DNA from 2 places in the Paenibacillus sp. FSL K6-2524 genome. Region 1 is predicted to be linked to the other one. Evidence: riboswitches for the same ligand, from Rfam matches in the RefSeq annotation. Region 1 holds a riboswitch; the other holds the start of a gene.
The links. A riboswitch is a leader RNA that binds a small molecule or an ion and turns the genes downstream of it on or off. The one in region 1 is predicted to bind cyclic di-AMP.

Region 1 (7,921 bases):
AGAGCAATGTTTCCTACATATTTCGGCGTTTTCTAAAACTAGATCACTTGAAGAGACCTTGCTATTCCACACCAATGCGACGTTCGCATCTTGTTTTAATATTCGCTGACATTCCAATTTAAATTTATCTTTGTCGAACCAATGAAAGGCCTGAGCAACAGTAATTAAATCTACACTACTATTGGGTAAGCCGGTATTTTCAGCGGCAGCATTTAGAGAAGTAAACTGCTCATAATGATTTAATTCATCTTCTGCTGAGATTCGCATATCGTTATTTGGTTCTATGGCAATGACTTTCAAATTTTGATCGAGAAGTTGCTTGGTTAGTATTCCCGTGCCAGATCCTATATCAGCTAAGGTGTGAGTATTGGTTAATCCATTTCTATTGATTAGATAATCAATGTATGCCATAGGGTAGCTAGAACGATATTTGGAATAAATAGTCGCTTTTCCTGTGAATTTATTAGTAAATTCCATACTGATAACCTCCTCTAAAATTAACCGCTAATCGATTGTTGATGATGTTGATGATGCCTGTTCACCATAAACAGTAAGGAAGACGCGATACATAGACAGAAGAGGATCAAATATAGAAATTGTCCTCCCATGCGATCGATGATAATGCCTCCCAACGTATTGCCGATAATGCCCCCAAGTCCCGCAGTTACAGCCGCATATATCGTTTGCAACGTTGCGTTTGTTCCCTTTGTGGCATAACTCTGTACGACTTCAACAGCAGTACCTGCAACGAAAGCATATGCAATGCCATTTAATAACTGAACTACAAGCGTCAAAGTGACGTTGGAGAAGATGAACATTGCGAAATATTGAACGCCATAAATCGCGGCAGCTACGCATAGTAGCTGGTATCTGCCGATTTTTCGGCTAAGCTTGGTCGCTACCCAGAACATAGGAACCTCAATAAGGGCGGCAATTGCAAATGCGCTACCGATCCAGCTCTTATTAAAGCCCATCTCTTTAAAGTATAACGGCAAAAAGTTCATATTAATGGAGGCGGACATCATCATGAGCATGCTTGTGACAACGAATATCATAAATGGTTTGTTGCGAATGACCGCGCCCATTTGACCATAAATTGATATTTTACTACGGGTGACTTTAGCTCCGGGGAAGAACATAATGACGATGCATACGGTCGCACAAATAATTAAATAATAAATAAAGATATTGTTGTAACCGAATTTATTGTAAATAATACCTGTTGCGAATGTTCCTATCGCGTAGCTTAAGGCTCCCCATAGCCTAATGCTACCAAAAGAATATCCTTTTTTACTAGCAATCTCTACGGCCATTGAATCTCCAATCGGTCCTGCAGAAGATTGAAACCACGCGAAAAAGATAGACAATACGATGATTCCAATCATTCCATCCACAAATTGAAATCCCATGCCCAGCACCGGAGCTGTTATGGCACAAATCATCAGAATTTTTCGAGGATTGTTGATGCGGTCATTGATCATCCCCATAATGGGCTGCGCAACGATACTTACCAAAGCCCATAAGGACAAGATGAGTCCGACCGTAGTAGAGCTGTAACCCCGCTCGCTAAAATACAGGCTAGTATAGGGCATAAGAACAGACATGGCCAAGTAAAATAAAAAATAATAGCTTGCTAGTGTCTTCAAAGAAGTATCTCCTCATTTCCGCTGTAGACAGAATTTCTGTTAAGATCTCATTGTTTTGTTATAACATTAAATAAAATAGATTAGAAGCCGCAATTGTGTTGTAGTTTTTCTTTGTTAGGAAAAAGGTGTATGCTAGAATACTCTCATATACATATATTCAGCCGAATAAATAATTTAAGAGGAAGTAGGAGTGCTGTTGCAGCAAAATAATGGGAAACCAACGTCATCAAATTTACTGAAGTGGCTGGGAGGGGCGGGGGTCTTTCTTCTTCTCAAAGGCAAGGCGCTGCTTTCTGTTCTTAAATTCAGTAAATTTGCTGGACCCGTAATTTCTATGATGGTGTCGGTAGGCGCCTACGCATTAATCTATCCATGGAGTTTTGCTATTGGGTTTGTATTGTTGTTACTTGTTCATGAGCTAGGTCATGTTATCGCAGCGAAACAGAAGGGACTGCCGGTCAGTGCACCGTTATTTATTCCCTTTGTTGGTGCATTAATATCTATGAAACAACGACCGTTGGATGCGCAAACCGAAGCTTATATCGCCTTTGGGGGACCTCTTCTCGGGACAGTTGGTGCGACGGCTGTTTTTTGGGCGGCTTTGTATTTTGATCATCCCTTACTATATTCACTTGCTTATGTTGGCTTTTTTCTGAATCTCATCAATTTACTTCCGATCCATCCGCTTGATGGAGGACGGATTTCTACTGCAGTTTCACGCTGGTTATGGTTGGTTGGATTAGTGGGTGGTTTGGTCGTTATTTTTTATATGCGATCGTTTTTATTCTTCATTATTTGGGCACTATTTGCTTATGATTTATTCAATAAGTATATTCGGCGGCGTAAGAATCATAAAAATCATTTCATCATGAAGAGTTTTGTAATACCGCTTACGCAACTGCAAAGTGAAGGATACATGATACCTGGACCTGAGCACAAAAGGAATTTACCATTTGCTACGTATAGCGACCTGAACCGACAGCAACATGTGACCATCTTCTGGGAGAGCCTAGGACTCCGAGGCATAGCACAACTTCCGCAGCAAAGTATTATTCATAAAGTAAGTGTAGCTGGAGTGGATCAGGTTTATTTGGAGGACGGACCACATCTCAAGGTGAATTGTGAGATAAACTTTACCGTTTACGATAATGATAAGTACTATGATGTGCCCACAAATGTACGTTGGAAATACGGTATCAGTTATTTTTGTTTAGCCGGACTATTAGGGATTATGATGTATATGGTGCAATCTAATCATCTTTGATATATCTTCGAAAAAAACAAGCCGAACTCCCAAATGGGAGATCGGCTTGTTCTATTTAATGATTCAATTATTGATTAGGAGCTGCCATGCTGTCATCTTGAGTGATAATTACAATTTCAGCATTCGTGATACCTGGCAATGATCTAGTCATCATGGATGAGTGGTAGGCAACAATTTTCATACCTGCTTTCAATTCTACTTGACCACCAAGTATAGAGATCACTTTAGTATCTTCCGAGATATTCAAAATGACATCGTTTTGACGAGAGTTGTCAGAACCTACATTTACATATACTTGGTCTTTTGCTACATCGTCTGTTGCAGAGATTGTACCCTCAATTTTGTTGGTTGCTTCTGCCTTAACGACGATTTTGTCAGCATGTGTTTGGCCTGGGAAGCTAAGTGCCATCACTGGACCATAGTAAGCATCAACACGAACATCAGCTTTCAATGCATCTTTAGTTAATGTATTACCTTCTTCGTCAACGATTTGAGTTTTCTCATCAACGGAAAGCATGACATAATCGGTTCCGCCTTGTTTCATTGCGCTTCCGATCAAAGTGATTCTGTGATCCTCTACATTTGTAATAATACCGTTCGTACCGGCAACCTCCTCTTGAACGGACTCTTCTACTTCTGTATTCACCACGACATAGTTGGTTGTGGATTGAGCTGGAATGCTCATAGTTACAGCAGGTCCATAAAATGCTTTGACACTCATGCCAACTTTGATATCAGCGGCTTTGATGGCTTTACCATTTTGATCAATAATTACAGCTTTGTTGGCAAAGTGTAATACCATCGTGTCCTCGTTCGAGTTATAGATGTCTTTACCTGTTACAACAATTCCGTTTTCTTGCACTTCGGTTACCTTACCGTCAATTCCAGTGAAGCTTTGGTCTTGAACAATAAGTGTCAATGCGGTTCCGCGTGCTGGAATACTTTTTGTGATACTAGGACTGTAAAATGCTTTAACGGCTTTCTTCTCATCCATAATCGTTTGTAGAGCTACGCGTTTACCTTTAGAATCTATAATTTTAGTATCTTTAGTGATGGAAAGAACGATTTCGCTTTGATCGGATGGTGTAACACCACGACCTGTTACGGTAATGAACTTGCCGGTTTTATCATTTGTAAAGTCAGTAATTTGCCCCATAGTACCTGAAATCACTTTGAGTTGGCTCAGAATGTTACCAAGGCTAATTTGTCCGTAATGAGCTGGTGCAGCGGTTGGGATGCTTTGTGCATTTGCTGCCACTGGCATAGCTGCCATCGTTAGAATAGATGCTGTTGCTATTACTTTATACATTTTGTTCATTTGTCATACCTCCATTATTTGTGTAGATATTCAACCTAGGTGCTTGGAAAGTTAATTTAAGCCAAATAGGCTTGTTTATATAATTCTAGACGGTGAGGTCCCGTGAAATGTTGCAGTTTGTATGGGAATCTCTTTAGATTTCATATATTTACTATGGGTATATGTGTATCAATTAACATTAATTTAGAAGTGATTCGAGTTGGGATCCATGTTACGATTTGGACGTACCAAAAATCATGCCGAAGCCCATTCGGGCACGGGGGAACCATTTATTGGGGTGAAGTCGCAAGCATGTGACAAGGGGAATCCACTTTGACCCGAACCCGTCAGCTAACCTCGTAGGCTACAAAGGGAGAGATTTATTTTATGAAGTACAAGTTTAAAAATATGGTTATCACCGGAGCTCTTATTCTAGCACCAGTTCTAGCGGCAAGCCCGACAATGGCTGCTCCGAAAGATGTGGCTACTCAGGTTCCGAATTTTAATATGATAAACATTGAAAGCTACGGCTTTTATTTTAATACTCAGAACTGGTCTGAGCTTTTGGATAAGCTAGGACTTAATATTAAGCCTGTTATCTCACAACCAGATGTTACATTACCGGACAATAGCAAGCCTGAATCTAGTACTCCGGAATCTAGCAAACCGGAAACTAGTGATCCGGTGAAACCAAGTACTCCAGTAGAACCGAGTACTCCAGTAGTGCCAAGCACTCCAGTGAAACCAAGTACACCAGCACCAGAACCATCAAATCCTGGAACAGGAACGGATAATGGGGATCAAGCTGTGAAGGATGATTTTGCTGCACAAGTGGTTGATCTAGTGAACCAAGAACGTGCTAAGGTAGGACTTCAACCTTTGAAATCCGATTCTGCACTTACTAATGTCGCGATGCTGAAAGCGAAAGATATGTATAACAACAATTATTTCGACCATAATTCGCCGACTCTTGGATCTCCGTTTGATTTGATGAACGCGCAAGGTATTCAATATCGTACGGCTGGTGAGAATATTGCCAAAGGGCAACGTACACCAGCAGAAGTGATGAATGCATGGATGAATAGCGATGGTCACCGTAAAAACATTCTAAGTGCTAATTACACTACAATCGGTGTAGCGTACTATAATGGTGTGTGGGTACAAGAATTTATCGGATAATAATAACTTTGGAATGGAAGCCTGCAGGTATACCTGCGGGCTTTTTTTGTGTTAAAAATGACGACAAAGTTAACGTTTTGAGCCACTTTAAAACAATAAATAATAATCCTATGTAAATACCTATGTTATATGTGAAATGTGGCGCAAAATGTGGTATGTTAATGTAAATTGTGTTAAAACGGGAGCGGTTTCTAATGAAAGTGAGCATTTTCGATGTTGCCAAAAAGTCGGGTCTGTCGGTCGTTACGGTATCCAGGGTATTGAATAATGCGACATCTGTACGGCCGAAGAATAGGGAACGAGTATTACAGGCGATGAAAGACCTGGATTACCGCCCGAATGCATCTGCTCGAAGCCTGGCAAGTGGCAAAACCGGTATTATCGGGCTAATGTTGAACACATTACATGATACTGTTCTTGATGCTGTAATTACGGAGATTAACGATTACTTAGCGGAGCATGATTATTTCTTGGCGCTTTCTATTTCACAGCATGAAGACACATTCCACCGTTCCTTATTTCAGGAAGATCGGGTAGATGGAGTGATCTTGTTGTCTCCAACAGATCCGGACATGTATATAATGGAACTTAAGAAGAGAAAAATCCCTTTTGTCATCCTGGATAATCAGCAGCGTACTCCTTCGGCCCCTTCAGTTATTATAAACAATTTCAAAGGTGGCTATGATGCGACAAAGCATCTGATCGATCTTGGGCATACTGAGATTGCTCACGTAAGTGGACCTAGCCTAGTCACAAGTAGCGAGGATCGGGAGAAAGGGTATTTGTTTGCGCTCGAAGAGGCAGGACTGAAGCCATTTGGTATTGAACAAGGGAATTTCAATATTCCCTCAGGTTACAATGTCGCGAGGCGTTGGATTGAATCGGGCACGTTACCTACTGCGGTTTTCGCAGCAGATGATTTTATGGCGATTGGTGTAATGGATGCATTTAAGAATGAGGGAATCCGAATTCCCCAAGATGTATCGATTGTTGGATTTGATGACCAAGTATATGCCGATGAGTTTCATCCATCATTGACGACGATTCGTGTACCATTCAAAAAGATCGGGAGGCAGGGCGTAAATATCCTGCTGAATTTAATCAAGGATCCGTCCAAACGAAATGCGACTGTGGAACTTGATCCGAAGTTAATTGTGAGAGAATCCTCAGGGGTGCCACGGCACTCTTCATAAATAAACAGAATTCAAGCATAATGCCAAATGGGATAAGCTTTATATCTGGAGTCTTCTAGGTTGCTACTTTTGTAGTATACCTGAAGGCTCCTTTTTTATTTGTATAATTAATAATCATTTCATGAACGCAATATGGTGTCGCAGGGTGTGTGGTTATGTCTTATTATTATGCAAAAAAGGATGCTTGCACAAAGTGTAAGTTTAACCGTTTAAACTTAAAAGCATATATTTTGTGATTATTTACACCTTCTATTTTTATAAAATAGTGCAGTTTTTGTGTAGGAAAAGGCGGAATCGTATTAAAAAGGAGTATTGAACAAAGATGAAGACTATTGTGTTATATAACATAACATAAAAGAATGGATTAAGACAATGATAATGAAATTAGGTTGGGTTTTAATAAAAATATAACGTTATATGTAATGTAATTATGTTGAGTTCATCAAAAAGATATTTAAATCATCGTATTTAGTATTATTGGATCTATATTGTTAGACGATAATTAGAATACATGACATCGATAAAGCGCTTTAATTTATTATTTAATCGAAAAACTCAGTTTATTTTTAAAAAGGTATTGTCAAACATCATGAATATGATTATTATAAGCTCATAACATATAAAGTTAAAGCCCTTTAACTTTATGAACAACATCTTGGTAAAGCAAAATAAAAAAGGGGAGGGATTGTAAGGATGAAATTATCTGAGTCCAAGCGCGAGAATTTTTATTTCTACCTATTCATCTTGCCGTGGTTAATCGGATTTTTAGTCTTTGCGTTATATCCAATTTTAGCATCACTGTATTATAGCTTTACGGATTACGACATTATTAGTAGTCCTAGGTTTATCGGCTTGGACAATTTCAGAGAGCTATTCCAAGACGAGTTATTCTACAAGTCGATTCTCGTCACGCTGAAGTATACCTTTATTAGTGTTCCACTCGGTCTATTTCTATCCTTAATTTTCGCGATGCTCATTAATATGAAGATACCTGCCCGTGGCTTTTTCCGCACAGCGATGTATTTTCCGAGTATGGTATCCGGCGTTTCGATGTCACTTTTGTGGTTCTGGATTTTTAATCCGGAAGCGGGTATCTTCAACTACATTCTTTCCTTATTCGGTGTTAAGGGACCTGCTTGGTTCTTAGACGAAAAGTTTGCAATGTGGGGCCTAATTATTATGACGTTCTGGGGCGTAGGCGCTGGGATGATTATATTCTTGGCCGGTTTGCAGGGCGTTCCAGCTAGTTTGCTTGAAGCTGCAAAGTTGGATGGAGCAGGAAAATGGCGGTCATTTTGGAGCGTAACGTTCCCGATGATTTCTCCCGTATTTTTATTCCAAT
Region 2 (7,921 bases), 460 kb from region 1:
GATCTTCACATAAGAATAAAAGGCTATAAAGTCCCTAATTATTATCTTGGCATTATTACAGCCTTTATAATTTAAAAAAACGAAGCCTCCCAAAGGGATGGCTTCGTTTCCTTTCTATCGTTTTGAGGCGGCTTGCTCTGCGAGTTGAATCGCTCTTTTGACCATATTGCCAGCATCTTTGGCCTTAATGCCACCCCAACCCTCTTGTTGGACCGTATCGTAAAACCCTAGATCCTTTGCAAGTTCAACCTTCAAATCCTCCGACATAACGCTGCGCCTTCTACGTGACATAGCTAGCCCTCCTTACGAAATGATGGATATGAAGAAACAATGTTAGTATGACGCCTTCAAGCTCCTCTCATACGGTGGAAAACCTACCCACCCTACAGTCGCACATGACTAGGAGCTTTTGTCTATTATTGAGTATCCATTATTGGGCGCAAAAAAACGACCTAGCTTTGGGCCAAGGTCGTTTACTGAATAATCATGATGTTCACGGCTTAATATACGAAATCCGCATCTCGCTATTGTTATTATCGTTACAGATCATAACCTCAACGGATTCAGTAAGTATATCGGCATAACTGTATGACACACGTTTAAAAGTCTGTTGCTCTTCATCCAACTTCACGATAAAGACGGAAGGATAAGTTTCCTCCAATACACCGGTACGTTCGACGGTCTTTCGGCGTCCTCCGTTGGCCCGGAGCAGAATTTTCTGTCCTACGTGAGCTTCGAGACTGTGCTTAATATCTGACAGCGCATTTTTAGCCATTACCTGTGACCACCTACTTTCTTTTTCTATTATACAACAGAAAGCAGTGTCTTGTCAATTCCAAACAAATAAGTATATCAGCAAGAAAAATCGGTTGTCAATTGTTTTTTTTGGAAACCTGTATTACGCCTCATTTTCTCAGTAAAAACAAAGAAAACGCCCGATAATATCGGACGTTTCAGGATAACTAAACTACATAGAAGGTACAACCTTCAAAGTTGATAAATCTTTAGGTTTGGGCAGACCAATACGATAGCTCCCCCGTGTCTCAATACCACCTACACCCTGAGTACCGCTAATTGTATTGTTCAGCACGTCGGTGATATGAATGGTGTCCCGGATGGACGTAAACGAAGCCTTCGCGGCAATATAGACCGGATCGAGTGCATGAATGAGCACCCTCCCTGGTGAGCTGGCAAAATTGGCTCCTGCCTGTAACAATGCCTCGAAATGCGATTGACATGCTCCTGCAACAATAGTCAGGGTATCAAAATTACGTTCATATTGCCGAGCCGCTCCAATAGCCTCTACAAAATGTCTTGAGTTCTTATAGCTCGACAAATTGTAAAGATTGCTGTTAGGGCGATTCTTGAGTACACCGTCATGACCTGTCACTACCACGATATCTGGACGAACACTTGGCAGCAAACGCTGCAGTGCTCCGGCCATAGCAGACTCGTTCACAAAATAACCTTCAGCAGGCACTCTTAACTTCTCATACAGTTCAAGGCTTTTCTGCAAATACCGCTCATCACCATCTAAATGAAGTACCTTACCAGGCACCTCAAAGTACGATGGTTCAGTTTCTACGTTATCTTGTGGAAGCCATTCCTGATTTAATACAGTCTGATTTCGCTGTGCTTGCTCGACTCGTTCTCGATGTAACCACTCCAGCGATTTTGTAGCCTGGATATTCGCACGTCTCGCTCTTTCGCTAGGGGAATCCGGATCCACTTTAACTAAGTCAGTCAAAGGTGCGTCAGCCAGCAACCGAAAATCTATTCCCTTGATTATGGCCACATTTCGCTCAATCTTCTCAATTCGGAAGGTTACATCTCCTCCGTAAGATTTGCGAACGACCAAGTCTCCCAAATTCGTCAAGTCCATCACCTCTACCCCCATCGTATGGGCTAACAGAGGGAATGGTTACAGTAACTAAGAGTTCAATCCAGCACCAAGGAAAACATTGCTAAGACGAGCGAACTCCTCTAGACTGAGCGTTTCTGCACGTCTTGATGGTTCAATCTCTGCCTCTGCCAACAGGCGTTCCAATGTCTCGCGCCCTTCACCTGAGAAGAAACGGCTTTTCAGGTTATTTGCAATCGTCTTACGTCTCTGAGTAAAAGAAGACTGTACGACCTCGAAGAAGAAAGCCTCATCATCCACCTGCACTGGTGGCTCATCACGAACTGTTAACCTGATGACTGCCGATTCTACATTCGGCTGTGGAATGAAGACAGTAGGAGGCACCATACAAATTAATTCTGGCTTGCTGTAATACTGAACAGCAATACTAAGACTGCCATACTCCTTGCCTCCTGGAGAGGCCGCCATCCGCTGGGCTACTTCCTTCTGAATCATGACGACAATATGTTCCAGTGGTAATTTCTCTTCCAATAGCTTCATCAGGATCGGCGTCGTTACATAATAAGGTAAATTAGCCACCACGCTAACACCGCTAACATCGCCGAATTCTGCCTCAAATAGTGCGCGCAAATCCAGATCCAGAACGTCGCCCTGTATAACATTTACTTGAGGATAAGGCTCCATAACTTCTCTAAGAATAGGAATGAGACGACGATCGATCTCTACGGCCGCCACCTTCCCTGCTTCTTGAGCCAGCTTTTCCGTAAGCGCACCAATACCTGGACCAATCTCCAGTGCTCCTTTGGACTCATCTAATCCTGCTGCAGCAACAATCTTACCGAGGATATTCTGATCGATCAGAAAGTTCTGACCTAGACTTTTTTTAAATTTAAATCCGTGTCGCGCAATGATCTCTTTCGTCCGGCGTGGCGTTGAAACGTCTTCCAAAATATTCATAACAAGTTATACCCCTTTGTCTTCCAATTGAGCTAATGCGGCCGCAAATTCTTCCCGGCTAATTCTAAATACTGTCATCCGCTTATAAAATTGTTTCCCATTACAATATCCAATACCAAGTATTTCACCCATGACTCTCCGCCGAGCAGCTGCCTCCGGATGAATAATAAGCCCTGCCGCCAATAAATCCTCCCAGTCGGTCATTCCCGCTTCACTGGCTTCACCAACGACTTCACTGCGTACATTAGCTAGGGCCTCACGTATGACCTCAGGAGAAGCATTCTCGACGCCGATATCTCCCCGCTTCGTCGCATCTGCTTCCCGCAGGAAGGCATGCTTACAGCCAGGCACCCGATTGGCTACAATTTTGCGGATGCGCTCACCGGCATGATCAGGGTCAGTAAAAATAATAACACCACGTCGCTCCTGTGCTAGGGCTATCTTCCGCAGTGTCATTTCGTTAATTGCAGAGCCACCGGTTTCAATCGTATCTGCTTCTAAGGCACGTTTCACAGCAACCGTATCGTCCCGGCCCTCCACCACAATGATCTCTTTGATCATGTACTCTCTTCCTTCCTTATCACAACAAAAAGAAGAGGATAAATCCTCTTCTTGAACTTAAGCTTATTTATTAACATAATATTATCCGATTCCCTACCCAATGTAAAACTAGATCTCTAGTTTAACTCAGGCTTGGTAGGACCAATGACATAGACTGTACGACCCTTCTTGCGGCCAAATTGATTGGCTGCCTTCAAGCTATCGTAATAGACGTCCATTTTATTACCTTTAATTGCACCACCCGTATCCTCGGCACGACGGAAGCCAACACCTTCGATATAGACCCACCATCCCATCGGGACAACGCTCTTATCTACAGCAATTGTTCTTCCCTCTTTCACACGAGTACCGGAAGCTGTCTTCGTACCAATACCGTCTTCCTCGGCAGAATAGGCGGTAAGAGTGACGTTCTTCAGCACTTTTTTATATTTAAACGAGACGCCACCTTTGGTCGTTAGTCCACTAATATCAACCTTATCACCGGTCCGAGTGATACTGGCAGACAGAACGGCTGTTGGTTTCTTTGTACCAACGGCTATCACTTTCGGTTGAGCGGTCTTAGAGACCTCTTTACCGAGCCACTGCTTAGATACAAAAATTCCGTCTTCATATACTTTCTCTATGTTGTGGGTAACTAAACCTTTGCTTCCCTGCTGGATGACCTTAGTCTTCCCCTTAAGCAGATCTGGATCAGAGGTCTTCACGATGGTGAATGGTACAGCCTCTTGAGTTTGAACCAGTTGCTTGTTAACCCGGACAATCCGAATCTCCAAATTGGACTTAAGCTCACTACTCAAAGCAGGGGTAATTTTATCTATGGGGTCCAAGGAAACACCTAGTTCCTTGATAGCACCCTCTACGTCTTTCTGAGTTGTAAAATGTGTCTTGGTTGTTCCGTCCACAGTAAGCTTTACGGGAACGGCTCTCACAACGGAAATTGCAAGTGGACTTGAAACTTTGTCCTCCGGATTCAATAAAATGGAGTGTTCATCCAACACCTCATTCATTAGCGAGTGCTGTGTCTCTACTGATCCCATCTCACCGTCTTTTGCCAAGGCGACATTCTTCTTGTCTTGGCTATTCAAACCAATCAGTGTGACAACTGCAGCGATCACGAACAAGCTAATTACAGAAATCCGACGTAAATTTTCAGGCTTCCAATGCATTGCGTAAGACATGCTGGATGAGCGTGATTCATGGGTCTCCTTTTTGTGGAAAATGCCCATATCTTCTCTCCTCCTTCATAGCCCCGCCGTCTAAGTCGATATAAGATACATTTGACGTGACTATTATTCATTTGTACGAAATGCATAAACAACTGCATTCCGCATCCTGCCCCAGTCCGGTCGGCATAGGTCATCCTCCTGTTAAACAAGAGTATGATGTGCCTATTACATTTATTCAAAAACAAAAGAAGCCTAAAGAAAGAGTTAGAGGAACTCCTTCGTGGCTTCCGCATGTCATGATGTAATAGGATGCACGAGTTGCCTCTCTTGAGACGCTTACGAGGTTAGCTGTCGGATTCGGACGCAGAGAGCCGCCCTTTCTCAGTACATTCGCTCATGGCGCAATGACCTCGAATTCACCCCAAAGACCCATAAAGAAATCAATTACGAGAGGATCGGTATACGAACCCTGATCAATCTACGTATCGGTTCCCCCGTTCTCCATTAAGGAGATTCAGCGAGACTGGTTCATGGAAACATGTGATCGAAGACGTCCCATTAGTTTCCAGATGGACACCGAATTCGATTACTGAAAAGATTCTATCCTGTTTCGATGCATGTTGTAAAGCATCAATCAACCACGTTTCTTTTAAAATATGGTTAATTTTTTGTAATATTCTCGCTTTAAACAGTTAAAAAGTATTAATCTTTCCCGTTTACTCACTTTTTCAGCTCTTTTACTCTCGAATTCATCTAATCCCAAATAGTCCCAGCGCATTTTGAGTTGTTATTTCAGCGATTTCTTCGAAGGACATGCCTTTTATCTCAGCTGCAGCTTCTGCAACTAGACGAACATGTGCAGACTCATTTCTTTTACCACGATATGGGTGTGGTGTTAAATATGGGGAGTCCGTTTCGATCAATAATCGATCCATCGGTGTCTGTGCTAAGACCTCTTTTGGCTGTTTGGCATTTTTAAACGTAATGGGGCCACCAAACGACAAATGAAACCCCATATCCAGACACATTTTAGCAATTTCCCAGCTTCCGGAGAACGAGTGCATCACTCCGCCAACCTCACTTGCCTTCTCTTCACGTAAAATCCGAACCACATCTTCATGTGCATCCCGGTTGTGAATGCAGATTGGCATGCCCAAACTCCGAGCCAGTCCAATTTGATTACGGAGTACCGTATGTTGTACATCCTTAGGTGAAGTATCCCAATAATAATCGAGGCCTATTTCGCCGATCGCAACTACCTTTTCGTGGGCACATAATTCGGCGATCCAGTCCAAGTCACCTTCTTGCATCGTAATCGCATCCTGTGGATGCCAACCAACAGCTGCATAAATGAAGTCATGAGCCTCCGCAAGCTTCATTGTTGTCGGGATCGTCTCCCGATTAAAACCGATATTGATCATTCGAGTAACACCTTGCTCCAGTGCCCTTGTAATCGTTTCCTCGCGGTCTTCATCAAACTGAATTGCATCCAAATGAGTATGAGTATCGAATAGCATTCTGCTAATCCTCCTAATTATGTCTGTAATTGAAACAAATCCGCAATTTCCTGGGGAAGCTTATCTAACACAGGGGTCAATTTATTATCCGGAAAGTACAAATGAAATTTACCCCGATGAAGTCCACTGATTGACCGAACAATATCCGATACCTCAGAAATTTCTCGCAACTGATCTTGACGATCCAAGAGTAGTATTTGTTTCTCCCTAAATTTCCCGTCAGGTCGAAAAACATCATACGGCAGATCAGTGGGAAAATCAATTTCCAAGTCGTAATCTGGGTTAAGTCCCACTTTTGCAAAAGCGTGCCGTATTTCTTCTATCATTTCCTTATCAAGGGATTCAGTTTCTACATATTTATACAATTTACGGTCCATAAATCGGGAACAAAGATCACTAAGTAAATCATCCTTCTCATTTCTCCATTGCATAAATGCAGTTTGAATGAGCGCCTCATCTAATAGTAGATACTCCTGCACAGTTAATTCACGTTTGAATAGGCCTGGCAATGGATCAGGTAAAAAAGCGAAGGAATGCCCACTCTTATACAATTCCTTAGCTCGGCGAAGAATTTGCCTTAGGATGATCTCTGAACTACGGGTAACGGGATGAAAATAAACCTGCCAATACATCTGGTAACGGGACATCAAATAATCTTCCACCGCATGCATTCCTGATTCCTTCACAACAACCCTACCTTGAAATGGCCGGAGCATCCGTAATATTCGGTCCATATCAATGGTGCCATAATTTACACCCGTAAAATAAGCGTCCCTGAGCAAATAATCCATTCGATCCGCATCAAGCGGGCTTGAGACCAAGTTAACAACGATCGGTTTGTCATAATCTTTACGAATGACGGATGCCACTTTGGCCGGGAAATCATCACCCAATCTTCTTAATACTGAAGCAACCTCACTATCTCCGAGCAATATTTTACAAGTCCAATCCTCATGGTCCATTTGAAATGCCTGTTCTATAGAATGAGAAAAGGGACCGTGCCCAAGATCATGGAGCAATGCCGCACAAAGAGCAACCAATCGCTCATCCCTTGGCCAATCAGGGTACTTACCCTGTTCAAACTGCGAGATGATTCGACGAGTAATTTCATATACACCTAGAGAATGAGAGAATCGGCTGTGCTCTGCACCATGAAATGTTAAGTAAGATGTGCCAAGCTGCCTGATGCGACGGAGACGTTGAAATTCCGTAGTATTAATGAGAGACCAGATAATTTCATCCTGCACATGTATATAGTTGTGTACCGGATCTTTGAACACCTTTTCTTCACGTAATTGGCGATGCATGGCTAACACTCCTTATCTCATATTTTTTCATATCTAATTCTTAAAAATATTTAGCAGAATTATGCCTTATATCGACATAAAATGTCGAATTATGTCGAATAACGACGAAGTGTTGATTTCCAATATGTCGAATGTTGGAAAGCACTTATTTTTACTGGATTTATAGGAAAAACAGACCCTGCAAAGCGCAAATATGGAGAATTAAAAGAAATATTCCATTAATAGGTTGACTATTTTGGCAATGGTTGGTATTATAAATATCATAAAAGATAGAAGTTTGTCGAACTATGACATATTTAAATTATAGCGGAAGGGGTTATCATCAGTTATGATGAAATCAACTGGAATTGTAAGAAAAGTAGATGAATTAGGTCGGGTTGTTATTCCGATTGAATTACGCCGTACACTCGGTATTGGCGAAAAAGATGCACTGGAAATTTATGTAGACGGAGAGCGGATCATGTTGAAGAAATATGAACCTGCTTGTATCTTCTGCGGCAACGCTGAGAACGTTATTTACTTCAAAGGTAAGATCGTTTGTCACGAATGTAT

Region 2: another riboswitch for cyclic di-AMP. It lies ahead of NST85_RS00170 (3D domain-containing protein); the one in region 1 lies ahead of NST85_RS02125 (CAP domain-containing protein).

Annotation. Positions count from the first base shown of each region.
Region 1 covers NZ_JBBOSP010000001.1:487,716-495,636, forward strand. The annotation lists gene NST85_RS02105 (class I SAM-dependent methyltransferase) at 1-477, opposite strand, end outside; gene NST85_RS02110 (MFS transporter) at 498-1,646, opposite strand; gene NST85_RS02115 (site-2 protease family protein) at 1,840-2,910, shown strand; gene NST85_RS02120 (peptidase) at 2,978-4,228, opposite strand; cyclic di-AMP (ydaO/yuaA leader) riboswitch at 4,456-4,588, shown strand; gene NST85_RS02125 (CAP domain-containing protein) at 4,595-5,386, shown strand; gene NST85_RS02130 (LacI family DNA-binding transcriptional regulator) at 5,581-6,579, shown strand; gene NST85_RS02135 (carbohydrate ABC transporter permease) at 7,273-7,921, shown strand, end outside.
Region 2 covers NZ_JBBOSP010000001.1:32,257-40,177, reverse strand. The annotation lists gene NST85_RS00195 (small, acid-soluble spore protein, alpha/beta type) at 115-291, opposite strand; gene veg (biofilm formation stimulator Veg) at 494-775, opposite strand; gene yabG (sporulation peptidase YabG) at 968-1,882, opposite strand; gene rsmA (16S rRNA (adenine(1518)-N(6)/adenine(1519)-N(6))-dimethyltransferase RsmA) at 1,931-2,818, opposite strand; gene rnmV (ribonuclease M5) at 2,825-3,379, opposite strand; gene NST85_RS00170 (3D domain-containing protein) at 3,496-4,605, opposite strand; cyclic di-AMP (ydaO/yuaA leader) riboswitch at 4,863-5,075, opposite strand; gene NST85_RS00165 (TatD family hydrolase) at 5,295-6,062, opposite strand; gene NST85_RS00160 (HD domain-containing protein) at 6,080-7,369, opposite strand; gene NST85_RS00155 (AbrB/MazE/SpoVT family DNA-binding domain-containing protein) at 7,698-7,921, shown strand, end outside.